DNA from 4 places in the Serratia montpellierensis genome. Region 1 is predicted to be linked to each of the others. Evidence: predicted binding sites of a transcription regulator. Region 1 holds the regulator's gene; each other region holds the start of a gene.
The links. Region 1 encodes PurR, which represses purine synthesis genes. Its sites were predicted from a motif close to CANGCAAACGTTTGCNTG; they were not measured.
Positions count from the first base shown of each region.

Region 1 (4,531 bases):
GGCGCGTGTTGCCGCCGAGCAGCGTAAAAGCCATGCTAATGAAGCGCGGCCCGATGACCGCAGAAAAAAGAAAGCGGACAAAGCCGCTAAAAAAGCCAAAGTGACGGCTCCCGAGAAAAAAGCCAAGACCGCCAAGGCGAAAAGCGAGAAAAGCGCGAAAAAGATCGCCAGCGCCAAACCCAAGGCCAAAGCGCAGAAAACAGCCAAGATTAAAGTTACCCCGCCGAAAAAGGGCTATAAAAAAGGCTATGGCCGCCACCGCGAAGCCGGTATGGCCACCGCCAAACTGGCGCGTGAAGAAAAGCCGTTGAAACTCAGTCCCGCCCACAAAAAACGCTACCAACACGCCAAACAAACCGCGATGGCCAAGCTGATGGGCCAGATGGGCAAACCTTACCGCTGGGGCGGCAGCTCGCCGCGCACCGGCTTCGACTGCAGCGGCCTTATCTATTACGCCTACAAAGACGTAGTGAAAATCAAGATGCCGCGCACCGCCAACGAGATGTATCACCTGCGCGATGCGGCGCCGATCAAGAAAAGCGAACTGGAAAGCGGCGATCTGGTGTTCTTCCGCATCAACAACCGCGGCGTGGCGGACCATGTTGGCGTCTACCTCGGCAACGGCAAATTCATCCAGTCGCCGCGCACCGGCGAAGAGATCCGCATCAGCCAGCTCGATAACGACTATTGGCAAAACCACTACATCGGCGCACGCCGCGTAGTGACGCCGAAAACTATCCGTTAATTCCCTGTTTTGCGCGGTTGCGGCCCTGGTCGCAACCGCCTGCTCAAGCTATCGCCCATCGCACCGCCCCACGCGCATTTCTCGCTTTTCTTCCTGTTTTTTATGACGAAAATTGTTAAGATTGAATGACCACAATAAAAAACGGCCCATATGATTCTCGCCCGGCGGGAAGCGAATGGCGCTGTAAAGGAGGAAGCAATGTCGTTTGAATTACCTGCATTACCGTATGAGAAAAACGCGCTCGAGCCGCACATCTCCGCCGAGACCCTGGAATACCACTACGGCAAGCACCACAACACCTACGTGGTTAACCTGAACAACCTGGTGAAAGGCAGCGAGTTCGAGGGCAAATCGCTCGAAGAGATCATCAAGACCTCTAACGGCGGCGTCTTCAACAACGCCGCGCAGGTGTGGAACCACACCTTCTACTGGCACTGCCTGTCACCACAGGGCGGCGGTGAACCGCAGGGCGAACTGGCGGCGGCGATCGTCAAATCCTTCGGCTCTTTCGCTGCGTTCAAAGAGCAGTTCACCGATGCCGCAGTGAAAAACTTCGGTGCAGGCTGGACCTGGCTGGTGAAAAAACCGGACGGCGCGCTGGCGATCGTCAACACCTCCAACGCGGCCACCCCGCTGACCGGTGAAGACAAACCGCTGCTGACAGTTGACGTGTGGGAACACGCGTATTACATCGATTACCGCAATGCGCGTCCAAAATACCTGGAAAACTTCTGGGCGTTGGTCAACTGGACCTTCGCAGCGGAAAACCTGCGCTTACGCCAGGTTCTGAGGTGATGAGGCGCAGCCAGGCTGCGCCTTTTTTATCGCCGGCGGGAAATCAATTCAACGCGGCAACGAAGCTGAAAGCGATAATGACCGCCAACGCGCAGACGGTAGTGAACAGCGACATCTTCAATTCGGTATCCATGACAACTCCTTTAAAATAGGCTTTCCTAAGGATAAAAGGCGCACAATTAGTACGTCAAATCATTTTCCCACAGTTCGCCGATAAAATCTTGTTATCATTTCCCGGTTTATAATCTCGATTACCTCTTCCACTTTTGTTCAATATGCGACAAAATTCGCAGTTCACAACTGCGTACCGGCATCCATGCCCCTCCTGATTAAGCGCTGAAGACTTCAACACACTAAAAACTCAGTTTTCGCTTCTCTGGAGAAGGATCTACGTAGGCAAACGATTAACATCACACTTACATGCTGTAAACATGTGAGTTCAGGAGTCATTCCTTACATGGCAACGATTAAAGATGTGGCCAAACGCGCGGGCGTTTCCACCACCACCGTTTCGCACGTCATCAATAAGACTCGTTTCGTCGCCGAAGAGACCAAAGCGGCCGTGTGGGCCGCCATTAAAGAGCTGCACTATTCGCCGAGCGCCGTGGCGCGCAGCCTGAAAGTCAATCACACCAAATCGATCGGCCTGCTGGCCACCTCGAGCGAAGCCCCCTACTTTGCCGAAGTGATCGAAGCGGTGGAAAACAGCTGCTACAGCAAAGGCTACACCCTGATCCTGTGCAACTCGCACAACAATCTGGACAAGCAGCGCGCCTACCTGGCGATGCTGGCCCAAAAGCGCGTCGACGGCCTGCTGGTCATGTGCTCCGAGTACCCGGATCAGTTGCTGGGCATGCTGGAAGACTACCGTAACATCCCGATGGTGGTGATGGACTGGGGCGCCGCGCGCGGCGACTTCACCGACACCATCATCGATAACGCATTCGAAGGCGGCTATCTGGCCGGCCGTTACCTGATCGAACGCGGTCACCGCGAGATCGGCGCCATTCCGGGCCAGCTGTCGCGCAACACCGGCGGCGGCCGTCACCAGGGCTTTATGAAGGCGCTGCAGGAAGCGCATATCGACATTCGCGAAGAGTGGATCGTCCAGGGCGACTTCGAGCCGGAGTCCGGCTACAAGGCGATGCACCAAATTCTGTCGCAAAAACAGCGGCCGACCGCGGTATTCTGCGGCGGTGATATCATGGCGATGGGTGCCATCTGCGCCGCCGACGAGCTGGGCCTGCGGGTGCCGCAGGATATTTCCGTGATCGGCTACGACAACGTGCGCAACGCCCGCTACTTCACCCCGGCGCTGACCACCATTCACCAGCCGAAAGAGCGCCTGGGCGAAATGGCCTTCACCATGCTGCTGGATCGCATCATCAGCAAGCGCGAAGAGTCGCAGGTGATCGAAGTGCATCCGAAGCTGATCGAACGCCGCTCGGTCGCCGACGGGCCGTTCATCGACTACCGCCGCTAATCCCCCGCGCCGGAAGCCTGCGCGGCTTCCGGCTTCGCCTCGCTCAGCCACTCCTGATTCAGCGTCTCCCCATCGCCCAGATACGCCAGCAGCCAGCTCATCGCCGGTGACGGTTTATCCTGCTGCCAGGTCAGGCAGCACGGGCTGGCGGGAAACGGCTGCTGCAGCTGCAACGCCTTCAACTCACCGCGCTGCACCCGCGGCAGCGCCAGATGCGCCGGCATCATACCGACGCACAACCCGGCGCACAGACAGTCGAGCGCCGAGGTCCAGTCCGGCACCACCAGCCGCCGCTGGTTATCCAGCGTCCAGGTGACGCGCTTGGGCAGATTGCGCGAAGTGTCTTCCAGACAAAGCGCAGGGTACGGCCTAAGCCGATCGTCATTCAGCGGCCCTGCCAGTTGCGCGAGCGGGTGCTGTGGGCTGACCACGCACAGCCAGTTCATATACCCCATGTCGCGAAAGGCGAAGCCGCCGCCGACCGGCACCGCGCGGGTGGCACCGATCGCCATGTCCGCTCTGCCGTCCACTAACGCATCCCACACGCCGTTAAACACCTCGGGTTGCAACATCAGTTCGACATCGGGGAAATGCCGGTAAAAATCCAGCACCAGCTGGCGGCTGCGCTGCGGTTTGACGATGATGTCCACGGCGATATTCAGCTGGCCGCGCCACCCGTTGGCCACCTGCTGACAGTGGCGGCGGGTGTCGAGCATTTTTTTGATAACAACTCGCGCATCCTTGATAAACAGCGCACCGGCCGGCGTCAACTCCACATCACGGTGACGCCGCTCAAACAGCGGCACCGCCAGCCATTGTTCCAGCTGCCGTACCGTGTAGCTCACCGCCGACGGCACCCGGTGCAGCTCCTGCGCCGCCGCGCTGAAACTGCCGGTACGCGCCACCGCGTCGACCACTTCAAGAGAATATTCAGACCACATCGCTTTGCCTTCAATTTTTTTAACAGCACTTTGCAAATATTACCGTTTCACAAGCAGAGATCCAGCCGGATACACTGGCCGGCGCTAAAAACCTGCGACACTAAAATATTAACGAGAAATACCATGCGAAATTCCTTTGGTTTTATGTTCTATCTCGCCGGCCTGAGCATGCTGGGTTATCTGGCGACCGATATGTACCTGCCCGCCTTTGGCGCCATGCGGGAGGAACTGCAAATTTCCGCCGGCGCGGTCAGCGCCAGCCTGAGCATCTTCCTGGCCGGCTTCGCCTTCGCGCAGCTGCTGTGGGGGCCGCTCTCCGACCGCCTGGGCCGCAAACCGGTATTATTGATCGGCCTGACGCTGTTCGCCGTCGGCTGCCTGGGCATGCTGTGGGTGGAGAACGCCGTGCAGCTTTGGATCCTGCGTTTTATCCAGGCCGTTGGCGTCTGCTCCGCCGCCGCCATCTGGCAAGCGCTGGTGGTCGACCGCTATCGCGAAGGCCAGGCCAATCGCGTATTCGCCACCATCATGCCGCTGGTCGCGCTGTCGCCGGCGCTGGCGCCGCTG
Region 1 is NZ_VOSN01000022.1:361,602-366,132, reverse strand. It holds gene FUU19_RS23985 (C40 family peptidase) at 1-745, shown strand, start outside; gene sodB (superoxide dismutase [Fe]) at 944-1,540, shown strand; gene cydH (cytochrome bd-I oxidase subunit CydH) at 1,584-1,673, opposite strand; gene purR (HTH-type transcriptional repressor PurR) at 1,998-3,023, shown strand; gene punR (DNA-binding transcriptional activator PunR) at 3,020-3,964, opposite strand; gene punC (purine nucleoside transporter PunC) at 4,088-4,531, shown strand, end outside.

Region 2 (4,531 bases), on a different contig from region 1:
CCTTGACGTTTTTAAAACACCCTATCGCCGGATTGGTGCTGGCCGGCTGCGGCCTGCTGTCGGCGGGCGGCGCGCTGGCCGCTTCCGATGCGCTGGTGTACTGCACCGTCGCCTCGCCGGAATCGTTCAACCCGCAGCTCTCCAGCTCCGGGCCGACCTTTATCGCCACCTCGCAGGTGCTGTACAACCGCTTGGTGACGCTGCGCGAAAGCGATAAAACCCCCGCCCCTTCGCTGGCCACCGAGTGGAGCGTCAGCCCGGACGGCAAGACCTATACCTTTACCCTGCGCCAGGGCGTGAAATTCAACAGCAACAAATACTTCACCCCGACACGCGACTTCAACGCCGAAGACGTGGTGTTCACCGTGATGCGGCAGAAGGATCCCGCTAACCCTTATCACAAGGTCTCCGGCGGCAACTATGAATACTTCACCGACATGGGCCTGGATAAGCTGATCACCCAGGTGGAAGCGGTGGACGAGCATCACGTGCGCTTCACGCTGAGCCAGCCCAACGCCGCCTTCGTCGCTGACTGGGCGATGGATTTCGCCTCGATCCTGTCCGCCGAATACGCCGACGCCATGCTGAAAAAGGGCACGCCGGAATACGTCGACAACTGGCCGATCGGCACCGGGCCGTTTGCGCTGCAGCAGTACAAACAGGATTCGCTGATCCGCTACATCGCCAATCCGCACTACTGGCAGGGCGAAGTGGCCAGCAAGCACCTGATCTTCTCCATCACGCCGGATCCGCAAACCCGGCTGGCCAAGCTGAAAACCAACGAATGCCAGATCATCCCCGCGCCGCTGCCGGAACAGTTCGCCGCCATCAAGGCCGACGGCAACCTGCAGCTGCACGACATTACCGGGCTGAATGTCGGCTATCTGGCGTTCAACACCCAGAAAAAACCGTTCGACAACCTGCTGGTGCGCCAGGCGTTGAGCTACGCGGTAGACAAGAAAGCGATCGTCGCCGCGGTGTTCAAAGACAGCGGCACGCCGGCCAATTCGCTGCTGCCGCCGGGCATGCTGGGCTACAACGATAAACTGCCGGAGTACGCCTACGATCCGCAGAAGGCGCGCGAGCTGCTGAAGCAGGCCGGGCTGGAGCAGGGCTTTGAGACCGACATCTGGTCGATGCCGGTACAGCGCCCTTACAACCCGAACTCGAAGCGCATCGCCGAGATGATCCAAAGCGACTGGGCGAAGGTGGGCGTGAAGGCCAAGATCGTCACCTGGGAGTGGGGTCAGTACCTGGCCGGGCTGCGCAAAGGCGAGCAGCAGAGCGCGCTGTACGGCTGGGTGTCGGACAACGGCGATCCGGACAACTTCGCCACCCTGCTCGGCTGCGCCGGCGTGCAGAGCGGCGCCAACGTAGCGCGCTGGTGCGATAAGGATTATGACCGGCTGATCCAGCAGGCGATCCAGGAGAACCAGCCGCAGGCGCGCGCCAAGCTGTATCAACAGGCGCAGGTGATCTTCGCCAAACAGGCGCCGTGGCTGCCGTTGGCCACAGGCAAGGTGTTCTACGCCACCCGCAGCAACCTGAGCGGCTATGTGGTGGACGTGAACGGCAGCGATTTCGCCAAGGCCAAATTGAACTGATGTCAGGCGCCGCAGCGCGGGCTGCGGCGCAACCCGCTTCATCACTTAATAAGCTGCCAGCCTCTGAAACTGTCGTCCATTAGCTTCACAACTTACGATGCCCCTCTACCGCCTGGCGCATACCCCACTAAACCAATAGCTTAATAAGTGAGTTGAGCCTGGCGTTTTGCCTAAATTGCGCGCACGCGCTTTCCTCCGATGTAACATTTCGTTACCATCGACGCACAGACCCTTTAACATCAAAAGGTAACCCGGTGCAGAACACCTACATGCCGTGGCAAATTCGCCTGCACTGGCTGGTGGCGATCCTGCTGGTCATCGCCTGCGTCACCATCGAGCTGCGCGGCTTGGCCGAACCAGGCAGCGCCCCCTGGTACGTGCTGGTTGTCACCCACTTCAGCTGCGGCGTAACGGTATTTGCGCTGATGATCGCCCGCCTGTTCCTGCGCTGGCGCCACCCCTCGCCCGCCATCGCGCCCAAACCGCCGAAGTGGCAAACCGGCCTGGCGCACCTGACGCACACCCTGATCTACCTGCTGCTGCTGACGCTGCCGGTGCTGGGGGTCTATTCGCGCTATCTGGGGGGCAAAGAGTGGTATCTATTCGGCCTGCCGATGCCGTTTGCTGACGTGGCCGATCGGCCGCAGGCGCGGGCGATTATCGGCTGGCACAAAACGCTGGCATCATTCGGCTACTGGCTGATCGGCCTGCATGCCGCCGCCGCGCTGTTCCACCACTATATCGTCAAGGACAATGCGCTGGTGCGCATGCTGCCGTTGCTGAAAAAGCGCTGACCACCCGGCGCCAGGGATGAATTTTCGGGCCACGCCCGCTGACAGGGAATGACATGCAAACCCAATTTTTTCATGTGACCGTCGAGCAATGCGCTTGCCAACAGACGGCGCCCGACAATCTGGTGAGGCTCATCGCTTCCGGCCAGACGTTCTTTTTTTACCGTGACGACTTCAGCGACAGCGAAAACCTGCTGGCCACGCTCGCCGCCGGCGATCGGGTGAAGATCGGCGCCCACCGCCTGCGGGACGGCAGCTACTGGCTGCACTGGCTGCTGCACGGCACGAAAGGCCGCCTGGAGCCCGACAGAACGCTGAAATACAAGCTGAAATACTTTGCCCTGCTGCTGCTGGGCATCGTGCTGGCCGGTGGTTTCCCGGCGAGCTTTTTCATCATGGACCGGGAAGATTCCTGGCTGACCCTCGTCCTGTTTTTTATCGCCATCATCGCCGGCCTTATCGGCATCGGCCTGGTGCTGTTCGTCGGTTCGGAGCTCCTGTTGATTGCGCACCGCGGCCGCAGGCGCCTGCTCAGGGCGCTGGATCGCGTGCTGCAGGGGCAAGACGTCACGCCGCCCGGCTCGCTCAGCCTGAACATCCCCGGTATCAGATATCGGGCCGTCCGTGCAGACGCCGTGCCGGCGACCGCACCGCTGCAGACCGCGCCTCCCCTCCCGAACGGCGTCGAGGCCTCCGGCATCGAGACGGTCAACGCCCTGAGCTACAAACTCCGCAACTATAAGCTCCCGCGGCAGGTGCAGTATTTGGACACTTATGCGTGGCGCCAGAAGGAGACGCACTTCGCGTTGACGACCCGCGCGCTCAACGTCCCCAATACCAAACTGCATCCGGTATTTCGTCGGCAACATCCGCTTTTCATCGCCAAAGGCGATCCGCTGCAGGTGCTGTATTGCGAAAACGACACCGTCCCCGAGTTGCCGACGGTGCGTGGGATCATCAATCACCGCGACCGCCAGACCTATCTCATCGGCGGCAGCCGCTACTTCACCGAAGCCGGCCTTAACCTGAGCGCGCGCGTCGTCTTCATCCTCGGCGCGATCATGATGTGTTTGATGCTCGGCATGATCGTGTGGGATAACGCCGATACCCCAGCGGGCTTTTACCTGGATGCCTGGACCCTGAAGCGCCTCGGCAGTGAATTGCCGCCGATTCTGCTGCTGCTGATGCTGATGATCAGCGGCCTGGCGCTGCTGATCGAGGGCTTCGCCCAGATCTGCCGCCTCTATGCGTTTGACCAGCACCGCACGTTTAAAACGTTCAAATACCTGCGCCATCTGCGCCGCAGGCTATGGCGGCAGGAACAGGTGACGGAGCTGAAATGATGACGTTAGCGCTTTATAAAAGACCCCTTATTATCCTGATGCTGTTTTTGGCCAGCGCGCTGGGCGTCTATTTCCTCGCCCCTGAACAACGCTATGCACAGTGGCAATGGACCCAGAGCGACGAAGCCTTGCCGACGATAGCCCGTTACGATCTCATCCACAGCTACCCGGCGCAGGACGGCGCTCTGCTGCTCATCAGCAAAAGGAGTGAACGCGGGGCCTACAATAGCTTTTACGGCTGGGCGGCCAGCTACCTCAGCCAGGTGTTATTCACCGGCCCGAAGGGGTTGCAGATGCTGGGGCAACTCGACGAATCGATCTACGATGCGGTTTGCGTCGAGCAGGAGTGCGCGCTTTTTCTGTCCAAGGGGCGCCGGCTGGTCGATGTGCAACGGGGCACCCTCGGGGCGCTGATCCCCTGGCCGGAGGGCGACGACAACCAGCCTTCCTTTATCGGCGGCAAACTGGTGGCGCTGCCGGGGCAACGCGCGCTGTATTTCATCAGCACCGAAGGCGTATTCTACAGCCCGGACTTTGGCGCCCATTGGCGGCAAACGCTGGATCTGCCGGCGCAGCTGGACGCGCGGCAGCTGCTGGGCTTTGAGCGCGGCGAGGAGGACTCACCGACGGCTAACGCCGCCGGAAAGCGCAAATCCATGCCCGAGATCTTTACCGGCGTTGATGGCGAACGCGTGCTGTTCTGGATGAACCCGGTGCTCGGTTCCGGCGCCTTGCACATTGCCGTTAACGGCAAAACCGGCGAGGTGGCCGAACTGCATTGGCTACCGGTACG
Region 2 is NZ_VOSN01000005.1:1,022,640-1,027,170, forward strand. It holds gene FUU19_RS10350 (ABC transporter substrate-binding protein) at 3-1,604, shown strand; gene cybB (cytochrome b561) at 1,874-2,398, shown strand; gene FUU19_RS10360 (hypothetical protein) at 2,452-3,738, shown strand; gene FUU19_RS10365 (hypothetical protein) at 3,735-4,531, shown strand, end outside.
Region 2: a site for PurR is predicted at 1,783-1,800, ahead of cybB (cytochrome b561). Genes of this name have one in related genera too.

Region 3 (4,531 bases), on a different contig from region 1:
CTCGACCAGGCCCAGCTTCATCTCTTTCGGCAGGCCGCCCACGTTGTGGTGCGACTTGATCACGTGCGCTTTGCCGGTGGCGGAAGCGGCGGATTCGATCACGTCCGGGTAGATGGTGCCCTGCGCCAGCCATTTCACCTGCTCTTGCTTGCAGGCTTCTTCATCGAACACTTCAACGAACACGCGGCCGATGATCTTGCGCTTGGCTTCCGGCTCGTCCACGCCCGCCAGTGCGGTCAGGAAGCGGTTTTCCGCCTCAACGTGCACGATGTTCAGGCCGAAGTGGTCGCCGAACATTTCCATCACCTGCTTGGCTTCGTTCAGGCGCAGCAGGCCGTTGTCGACGAACACGCAGGTCAGGCGTTTGCCGATGGCGCGGTGCAGCAGCATCGCGGTCACGGAGGAGTCGACGCCGCCGGACAGGCCGAGGATCACGTGGTCTTCACCCACCTGCTCGCGGATGCGCTCGACCGCATCTTCGATGATGGTGGCCGGGGTCCACAGGGCTTCACACTGGCAGATGTCCAGTACGAAACGCTCCAGCATGCGCTGGCCCTGACGGGTGTGGGTCACTTCCGGGTGGAACTGCACGCCGTAGAAGCGTTTTTCTTCGTTGGCCATAATGGCGAACGGGCAGGTGTCGGTGCTGGCGATGGTCACGAAGTCGGACGGGATTGCGGTCACTTTGTCGCCGTGGCTCATCCACACGTCCAGCAGCGGTTTGCCGGCCGGGCTGATGGCGTCTTCGATGTCGCGCAGCAGCGCGCTCTCTTTGACGATTTCCACCTGCGCGTAGCCGAACTCGCGTTCGTTGGAACCCTGCACATGGCCACCCAGCTGCATCGCCATGGTCTGCATGCCGTAGCACACACCCAGCACCGGCACACCGGCATTGAACACGTAGTCAGGGGCGCGCGGGCTGCCGGCTTCGGTGGTGCTTTCCGGGCCGCCGGACAGGATGATGCCGCTTGGGTTGAATTCGCGGATCTGCTCTTCGCTAACGTCCCAGGCCCACAGTTCGCAGTAAACGCCGATTTCGCGCACGCGGCGGGCGACCAGTTGGGTGTATTGCGAACCGAAGTCCAGTATCAGGATGCGATGCTTATGGATATTTTGTGTCATTGAGGCGAATTCCAGCAACAAGAGAAAAAGAGCGAAAATGTGTGTTTCGGGATGGGGCTTGGCGCCCCACCCCGGCCTCTCACTCAGGAGAGGTTAAGGCATCAGCCCATGCGGTAGTTCGGCGACTCTTTGGTGATGGTCACGTCGTGCACGTGGCTTTCCTGAATGCCGGCGCCGCTGATGCGCACGAACTCCGCCTTGGTGCGCAGATCGTCGATGGTGGCGCAGCCGGTCAGGCCCATGCAGGAGCGCAAGCCGCCCATCTGCTGGTGCACGATGGCTTTCAGCATGCCTTTATAGGCCACGCGGCCTTCGATACCTTCCGGCACCAGTTTGTCGGCGGCGTTATCGGTCTGGAAGTAACGGTCGGAAGAGCCTTTGGACATCGCGCCCAGCGAGCCCATGCCGCGGTAAGATTTGAACGAACGGCCCTGATACAGCTCGATTTCGCCCGGGGATTCTTCGGTGCCCGCCAGCATGGAGCCGACCATCACGCAGGATGCGCCCGCGGCGATCGCTTTGGCGATGTCGCCGGAGAAGCGGATGCCGCCGTCGGCGATAACCGGGATGCCAGTGCCTTCCAGCGCTTCCACCGCGTCGGCGATGGCGGTGATCTGCGGTACGCCCACGCCGGTCACGATGCGGGTGGTACAGATAGAGCCAGGGCCGATACCCACTTTCACCGCGCTCACGCCGGCTTCAGCCAGCGCTTTGGCGCCCGCTGCGGTCGCGACGTTGCCGCCGACGATCTGCAGATCCGGGTATTTGGCGCGGGTTTCGCGGATGCGCTGCAACACGCCTTCGGAGTGGCCGTGCGAGGAGTCGATCAGCAGAACGTCAACGCCTGCCGCCACCAGCGCGTCAACGCGCTCTTCGTTGCCGGCGCCGGCGCCGACCGCCGCACCCACGCGCAGACGGCCGTGCTCGTCTTTACAGGCGTTCGGCTTACGTTCCGCTTTCTGGAAGTCTTTAACGGTGATCATGCCCAGCAGGTGGAAGCTGTCGTCCACCACCAGCGCTTTTTCTACGCGCTTTTCGTGCATCTTCTGCAGCACCACGTCGCGCGCTTCACCTTCTTTCACGGTGACCAGGCGATCTTTCGGCGTCATGACCGCGGTGACCGGCTGGGTCAGATCGGTCACGAAGCGCACGTCGCGGCCGGTGATGATGCCGACCAGCTCGTTGTCTTCGGTAACGACCGGGTAACCGGCGAAGCCGTTGCGCGCGGTCAGCTCTTTCACTTCCTGCAGCGTGGTGGACGGGGTAACGGTCTGCGGGTCGGTAACTACGCCGCTTTCATGCTTCTTCACGCGGCTGACTTCTTCAGCCTGGCGTTCGATAGACATGTTTTTGTGGATGAAGCCCAGGCCGCCTTCCTGCGCCAGCGCGATGGCCAGGCCGGATTCGGTAACGGTATCCATGGCTGCGGACAGCATAGGGATGTTCAGGCGGATGGTTTTGGTCAGTTGAGTGCCGAGCTCTGCGGTGTTAGGCAGAACCGTGGAGTGGGCTGGAACCAGGAGGACGTCGTCAAACGTCAGAGCTTCTTTAGCGATACGTAGCATGGGCAATATCTCACCAGGGTGGGCTGTGAAAAAGATAAAATATTGCCGCGGCATTATACAGAGCGGAATCGGTTGCCTCCAGCACTTTCTTACAAAAAGTCTTGATTACCTTTTTCAGCCATGTAGTATCGACCAATTAAGTGATTGTTTTGAAATTTGATCTGGGTCACATGTCGCTACCTGTTTCGCCTTCCATTTTTACCGTAAGCCGCCTGAATCAGACGGTTCGCCAACTGCTGGAAATGGAAATGGGGCAGATTTGGCTCTCCGCCGAGATCTCCAACCTCTCCCAGCCCGCCTCCGGCCACTGGTATTTCACGCTGAAAGACGACCGCGCCCAGGTGCGCTGCGCGATGTTCCGCAACAGCAACCGCCGCGTCACCTTCCGGCCGCAAAACGGCCAGCAGGTCTTGGTGCGCGCCAGCATCACGCTGTATGAACCGCGCGGCGACTACCAGCTGATCGCCGAGAGCATGCAGCCCGCCGGCGACGGCCTGCTACAGCAACAGTTCGAGCAGCTGAAACAGCGCCTGAGCGCCGAAGGACTGTTCGATCAGCAATTCAAGCAGCCGCTGCCCGCCCCGGCCAAACGCGTCGGGGTGATCACCTCCGCCAGCGGCGCGGCGCTGCACGATATTCTGCAGGTATTGCAGCGGCGCGATCCGTCGCTGCCGATCGTCATCTACCCCACCTCGGTGCAGGGCGCGGAAGCGTCGATGCAGATCGTGCGCGCCATCGAGACCGCCAACCGCCGCGATGAATGCGACGTGCTGATCGTCGGCCGCGGCGGCGGTTCGCTGGAAGATCTGTGGAGCTTCAACGACGAACGCGTGGCGCGGGCGATCTTCGCCAGCCGTATTCCGATCGTCAGCGCCGTCGGCCATGAAACCGACGTCACCATCGCCGACTTCGTCGCCGATCTGCGCGCGCCGACTCCTTCCGCCGCCGCCGAACTGGTCAGCCGCAATCAGCTTGAGCTGTTGCGCCAGCTGCAGTCGCAGCAGCAGCGGCTGGAGATGGCGATGGATTACTACCTGGCGCAGCGCCAGCAGCAGTTCACCCGCATTCACCACCGTTTACAGCAGCAGCATCCGCATCTGCGCCTGGCGCGCCAGCAGACGCTGCTGTTCAAGCTGCAGCGCCGGATGGAAGACGGCATGCAGCAACAGCTGCGCCTGGCCGCCCGCCGCAGCGAACGCGCCCAGCAGCGGCTGGCACAGGTGCAGCCACAGGGCCGCATTCACCGCTACCAACAGCGCGTGCAGCAGCAGGAATACCGCCTGCAGCAGGCGATGGAGCGGCAGCTCAACGCCTACCGCCAGCGCTTCGGCGTGGCCTGCAGCCAGCTGGAAACCGTCAGCCCGCTGGCGACGCTGGCGCGCGGCTACAGCGTGACGCAAACCCCGCGCGGCGAGCTGCTGAAAACCACCAAGCAGGCGCAGGTCGGCGAACTGCTGAAAACCCGCCTGCAGGATGGCTGGGTGGAAAGCGAGGTGAAAACCATCACCGTCGCCAAAAAACCGCGCAAGAAGCGCGCGGCCGAGTAACCCTCCTACTCCAGCGTAAAACGCTCGCCCGGTTCACCGTTTACCCACAGCGCGCGCGTTTCGCCTTCCGGCAGGCTGAGCGCCAACGTGCGCCAGGCCGGGCGGAAACGCCCTTCCGTCGTGATATCCAGCATGATGCGCTGATTGTCGCAGCACATTTCCCAACGCAGCCACAGCGCATCGCCCTGACGCCAGCTGTCGCTTTCACCGTCGTCCTCAAACAACAACCCACTGCTTGCGCCGCAGCCCTTGAGCGGAAACAGCCGCAGCTCGCGCCGATCGTCGGCGGCCACGTCC
Region 3 is NZ_VOSN01000019.1:152,147-156,677, reverse strand. It holds gene guaA (glutamine-hydrolyzing GMP synthase) at 1-1,122, opposite strand, end outside; gene guaB (IMP dehydrogenase) at 1,224-2,687, opposite strand; gene xseA (exodeoxyribonuclease VII large subunit) at 2,858-4,234, shown strand; gene FUU19_RS20610 (glycoside hydrolase family 31 protein) at 4,240-4,531, opposite strand, start outside.
Region 3: a site for PurR is predicted at 2,749-2,766, ahead of guaB (IMP dehydrogenase). Genes of this name have one in related genera too.

Region 4 (4,531 bases), on a different contig from region 1:
CCCACAACGAGAAAAGCCCCTTGCGGGGCTTCTTTCTTCCGTCGGTTGGCTGTTCGACGATCAGTTGAAGATTTCTGCGGTGCCGTACAGTTTGTTCTGACCGCCGGCGGCGACGATGCGGTATGAGCTGGCGCCCGACGCGGCGGCTTTGCTGGCCAGTTCGCTTTCCAACGCGCTCAGGTTGGTGGCGCCGCTAACGGAGACTACGCCGATTTTCTGGGCGTCTGCAGCGGGTTGGCTGGAAGGCAGGTCAGCGGCGAAGGTAGCGAAAGAAGCGGTAGCCAGCAGCGCAGCGGTAGCAAAAATTTTGACGTTTTTCATGATGTATTCCTCAGCGTATTGATTGGGTGAGAGCCCGTTGTCTCTCGATGTGTTAAATAATAGTGCGGCAGGTTGGAATAAAAAACCGGAGAGTTTTGAGTATCTCATTCAAATAAACTGATTATTTTTTCACCCGCTGGCGCGCGGTAAAAATCGCCACTACCCTTTACAGACGATCCTTAACCGGAGAAGCGTAATGACGGTAAACGCGTTTATCGGCAGCTGGGCGCTGGTGTCCTCGGCATTTGAAAACCAGGACGGCGAGCTGAATTACCCGCTGGGCGAGCAGGTGTTGGGGCGCATCCACTATGAGGCCAACGGCACGATGGCAGCGCAGCTTTACAGTGCCGTGCGGCCGCGCTTCGCCGCCGACGATTTGGCGCAGGGGTCCGAGCGGGAGATCCGCGCGGCCTTCATCAATATGATTTGCTACTTCGGCCGCTATCAGGTGGAGGAAAGCGAACAGCGGGTGATGCATCAGGTCGAAGGCTGTTCGTTCCCCAACTGGGTAGGCAGCCGGCAGGTGCGTTTATACGCTTTCAGCGGCGATCGGCTGACGTTGCGCACGGTGCCCTTGCAGCTCGGCAACGGCGTACAGGTGGGCGAACTGGTGTGGCAGCGCACAGGAGCTTCTTTATGATCATTGTTCATCATCTCAATCACTCACGGTCGCAGCGCATTCTGTGGTTTCTGGAAGAGCTGGGCGTGCCCTATCAGGTGCAACGCTACGAACGCGATCCGCAGACTATGCTGGCGCCGGCGGCGCTGAAAAAGATCCACCCGCTGGGCAAATCGCCGGTGATCGTCGATGGCGATCTGACGCTGGCGGAATCCGGCGCCATTATCGAATACCTGCAGGAAGCCTATGACGCGCAAGGGATGTTCATGCCGACCGACTTCCACGCGCGCCAGCAATACCGCTACTGGCTGCACTACGCCGAAGGATCGCTGATGCCGCTGTTGGTGATGAAACTGGTGTTCAGCCGGCTCGGCCAGCCGCCGATCCCCTGGCTGCTGCGGCCGGTGGCCGGCGCGATCGGCAAGGGCGTGCAGCGCGAATATCTCGACAAGCAGATCGCGCCGCACTGCGAATTCCTCGAACAGCACCTGAACAAGGGCAGCTGGTTTGTCGGCAACGACTTCAGCGCGGCGGACATTCAGATGAGCTTCCCGCTGGAGGCGATGGCGGCGCGCGGCGCGTTGGATGATTGCCCGAAACTGCGCGGCTTTCTGCAGCGTATTCATGCCCGGCCCGCCTACCAGCGGGCGTTGGAGCAGGGCGGCCCTTACGACCTGCTGAGCTAACCTGATGGGCTATACTCGATGGGGTCATTCTTCATCGGAGGTAGCCCATGGCTACGCAAATCTTCGTTAACCTGCCCGTCAGCGATCTGCCCGCCTCGATGGCGTTCTTCACCCACCTGGGTTTCACTTTCAACCCGCAATTCACCGACGACACCGCTGCGTGCATGGTGGTCAGCGACACGATTTACGTGATGTTGCTGACCCACGACAAATTCAGGATGTTTACCCCGAACCCGATCGGCGACGCCAAACAGGCCACCGAAGTGCTGGTATGCCTGTCGCAACCCAGCCGGGCGGCGGTGGACGAACTGGTACGCAAGGCGGTCGCCGGCGGCGGCAACACTTATCATCAGCCGCGCGACTACGGCATGATGTACGGCCACGGCTTTCAGGATCTGGACGGCCATATCTGGGAATTGATGTATATGGATCCCGCTGCGGTACAGGTGCAGTAATCTCGCCGGGGCGTCCCTCGCCCCGGTTTTATCGTGCAGACGCCATTCTCGCCACTTTCTGCATAAATTGCCGCGATCTTTAGTTGATTAGACGCTATGGAAGGCAGGATAATCGTTTGCCTTGAATAAACCACCATAAATTACCCGTACCGCGCGCTGCGAGTTAAACGTTTGCCTTGGTGCGCATTGCCGTTGGCGATGCGACGGAAGGGCAAGGAAGCGGAACGTGACGTAAACGATTACGTGACGATCGGGCGCGGGCGAGATTACAGGCCTGCTGCGACGGGCCGATTCATGAAACACAGGGGAAGTAACCTATGTCGAACTCTCAAGCGAACCACGCCGCAAAACCAACCGGCGGGCTTGATGGCTATTTTAAAATTTCCGCACGCGGCAGCAGCGTGCGTCAGGAGGTGGTGGCGGGGCTGACCACCTTCCTGGCGATGGTGTACTCGGTGATCGTGGTGCCGAGCATGCTGGGCAAAGCGGGCTTCCCGCCGGCGGCGGTGTTCGTCTCCACCTGCCTGGTGGCCGGGCTGGGCTCGCTGCTGATGGGGCTGTGGGCTAACCTGCCGATGGCCATCGGCTGTGCGATTTCATTGACCGCTTTCACCGCTTTCAGCCTGGTGCTGGGCCAGCACATCAGCATTCCGGTGGCGCTGGGCGCGGTGTTCGTGATGGGCGTGCTGTTTACCGTCATCTCGGTCACCGGCATCCGCGCCTGGATCCTGCGCAACCTGCCGATGGGCGTGGCGCACGGCACCGGTATCGGTATTGGTCTGTTTCTGCTGCTGATCGCCGCCAACGGTGTCGGCCTGGTGGTGAAGAACCCGCTGGATGGTCTGCCGGTGGCGCTCGGCGCGTTCACCTCTTTCCCGGTGGTGATGACGCTGGTTGGCCTGGCGGTGATCTTCGGCCTGGAGAAACTGCGCGTGCCCGGCGGCATTCTACTGGTGATCATCGCCATTTCCATCATTGGCCTGATCGTCGATCCGGCGGTGAAATACCAAGGGCTGTTCGCCATGCCGAGCCTGGCGGACGCTGACGGCAAATCGTTGATCTTCAGCCTGGATATCATGGGCGCGTTGCAGCCGGTGGTGTTGCCGAGCGTGCTGGCGCTGGTGATGACCGCGGTATTCGACGCCACCGGCACCATCCGCGCGGTGGCCGGGCAGGCCAACCTGCTGGATAAAGACGGGCAGATTATCAACGGCGGCAAGGCGCTGACCTCGGATTCCCTGAGCAGCATCTTCTCCGGCCTGGTGGGCGCCGCGCCCGCCGCGGTCTACATCGAGTCCGCCGCCGGCACCGCCGCGGGCGGCAAGACCGGCCTGACCGCCACCGTGGTCGGCATTCTGTTCCTGCTGATCCTGTTCCTGTCGCCGCTGGCCTATCTGGTGCCGGTCTATGCCACCGCACCGGCGCTGATGTACGTTGGCCTGCTGATGCTGAGCAACGTCACCAAGCTGGACTTCAACGACTTCGTCGACGCGATGGCCGGCCTGCTGTGCGCGGTGTTCATCGTGCTGACCTGTAACATCGTTACCGGCATCATGCTGGGCTTCAGCTCGCTGGTCATCGGCCGCATCTTCTCAGGTGAATGGCGCAAGCTGAACATCGGCACCGTGCTGATCGCCGTGGCGCTGGTGGCGTTCTACGCCGGCGGCTGGGCGATTTAAGCCCCTCAGAGTTCCCTCGCCCGGCGGGCGGGGGAACCTGTCACGGCATTTCCCTTCTTAAGATAAGTCTTCTTCTGCTCTGCACCGCGTTTTGAAAGGCACAACAAGCTTTAACGGCTGTAAAAAAAGTGATCTACTATCGGGACCAACGCAGGCCCTGAGCCGATGTCGTCTGAATCGTAGAGTCTAAGGAAAGCATGGAAATCTTTTTTACAATCCTCATTTTGATCCTGGTGGTCTCCCTGTCCGGGGTGGTGACGCGCATGTTGCCGTTCCAGGTGCCACTGCCGCTGATGCAAATCGCCATCGGGGCCCTGTTGGCCTGGCCGCATTTCGGGCTGCACGTCGACTTTGATCCCGAACTGTTCCTGGTGCTGTTCATTCCGCCGCTGCTGTTTGCCGACGGCTGGAAAACGCCGACGCGCGAATTCCTGCACCATGGGCGTGAAATTCTCGGCCTGGCGCTGGTGCTGGTGCTGATCACCGTGGTCGGCGTCGGCTATCTGATCTACGCCATGGTGCCGGGCATTCCGCTGGTGGCGGCCTTCGCGTTGGCGGCGGTGCTGTCGCCAACCGATGCCGTGGCGCTGTCCGGCATCGTCGGCAAAGGGCGCATTCCGAAGCCAATCATGGGCGTGCTCGAGGGTGAGGCGCTGATGAACGACGCCTCCGGCCTGGTGTCGCTCAAGTTCGCCATCGCGGTGGCGATGGGCACCATGGTGTTCACCGTGGGCGGCGCGACCCTCGAATTCCTCAAAGTGGCGATCGGCG
Region 4 is NZ_VOSN01000021.1:228,161-232,691, reverse strand. It holds gene bhsA (multiple stress resistance protein BhsA) at 61-321, opposite strand; gene FUU19_RS21715 (lipocalin-like domain-containing protein) at 518-961, shown strand; gene FUU19_RS21710 (glutathione S-transferase family protein) at 958-1,626, shown strand; gene FUU19_RS21705 (VOC family protein) at 1,674-2,081, shown strand; gene FUU19_RS21700 (NCS2 family permease) at 2,399-3,760, shown strand; gene FUU19_RS21695 (Na+/H+ antiporter) at 3,958-4,531, shown strand, end outside.
Region 4: a site for PurR is predicted at 2,242-2,259, ahead of FUU19_RS21700 (NCS2 family permease). Genes of this name have one in related genera too.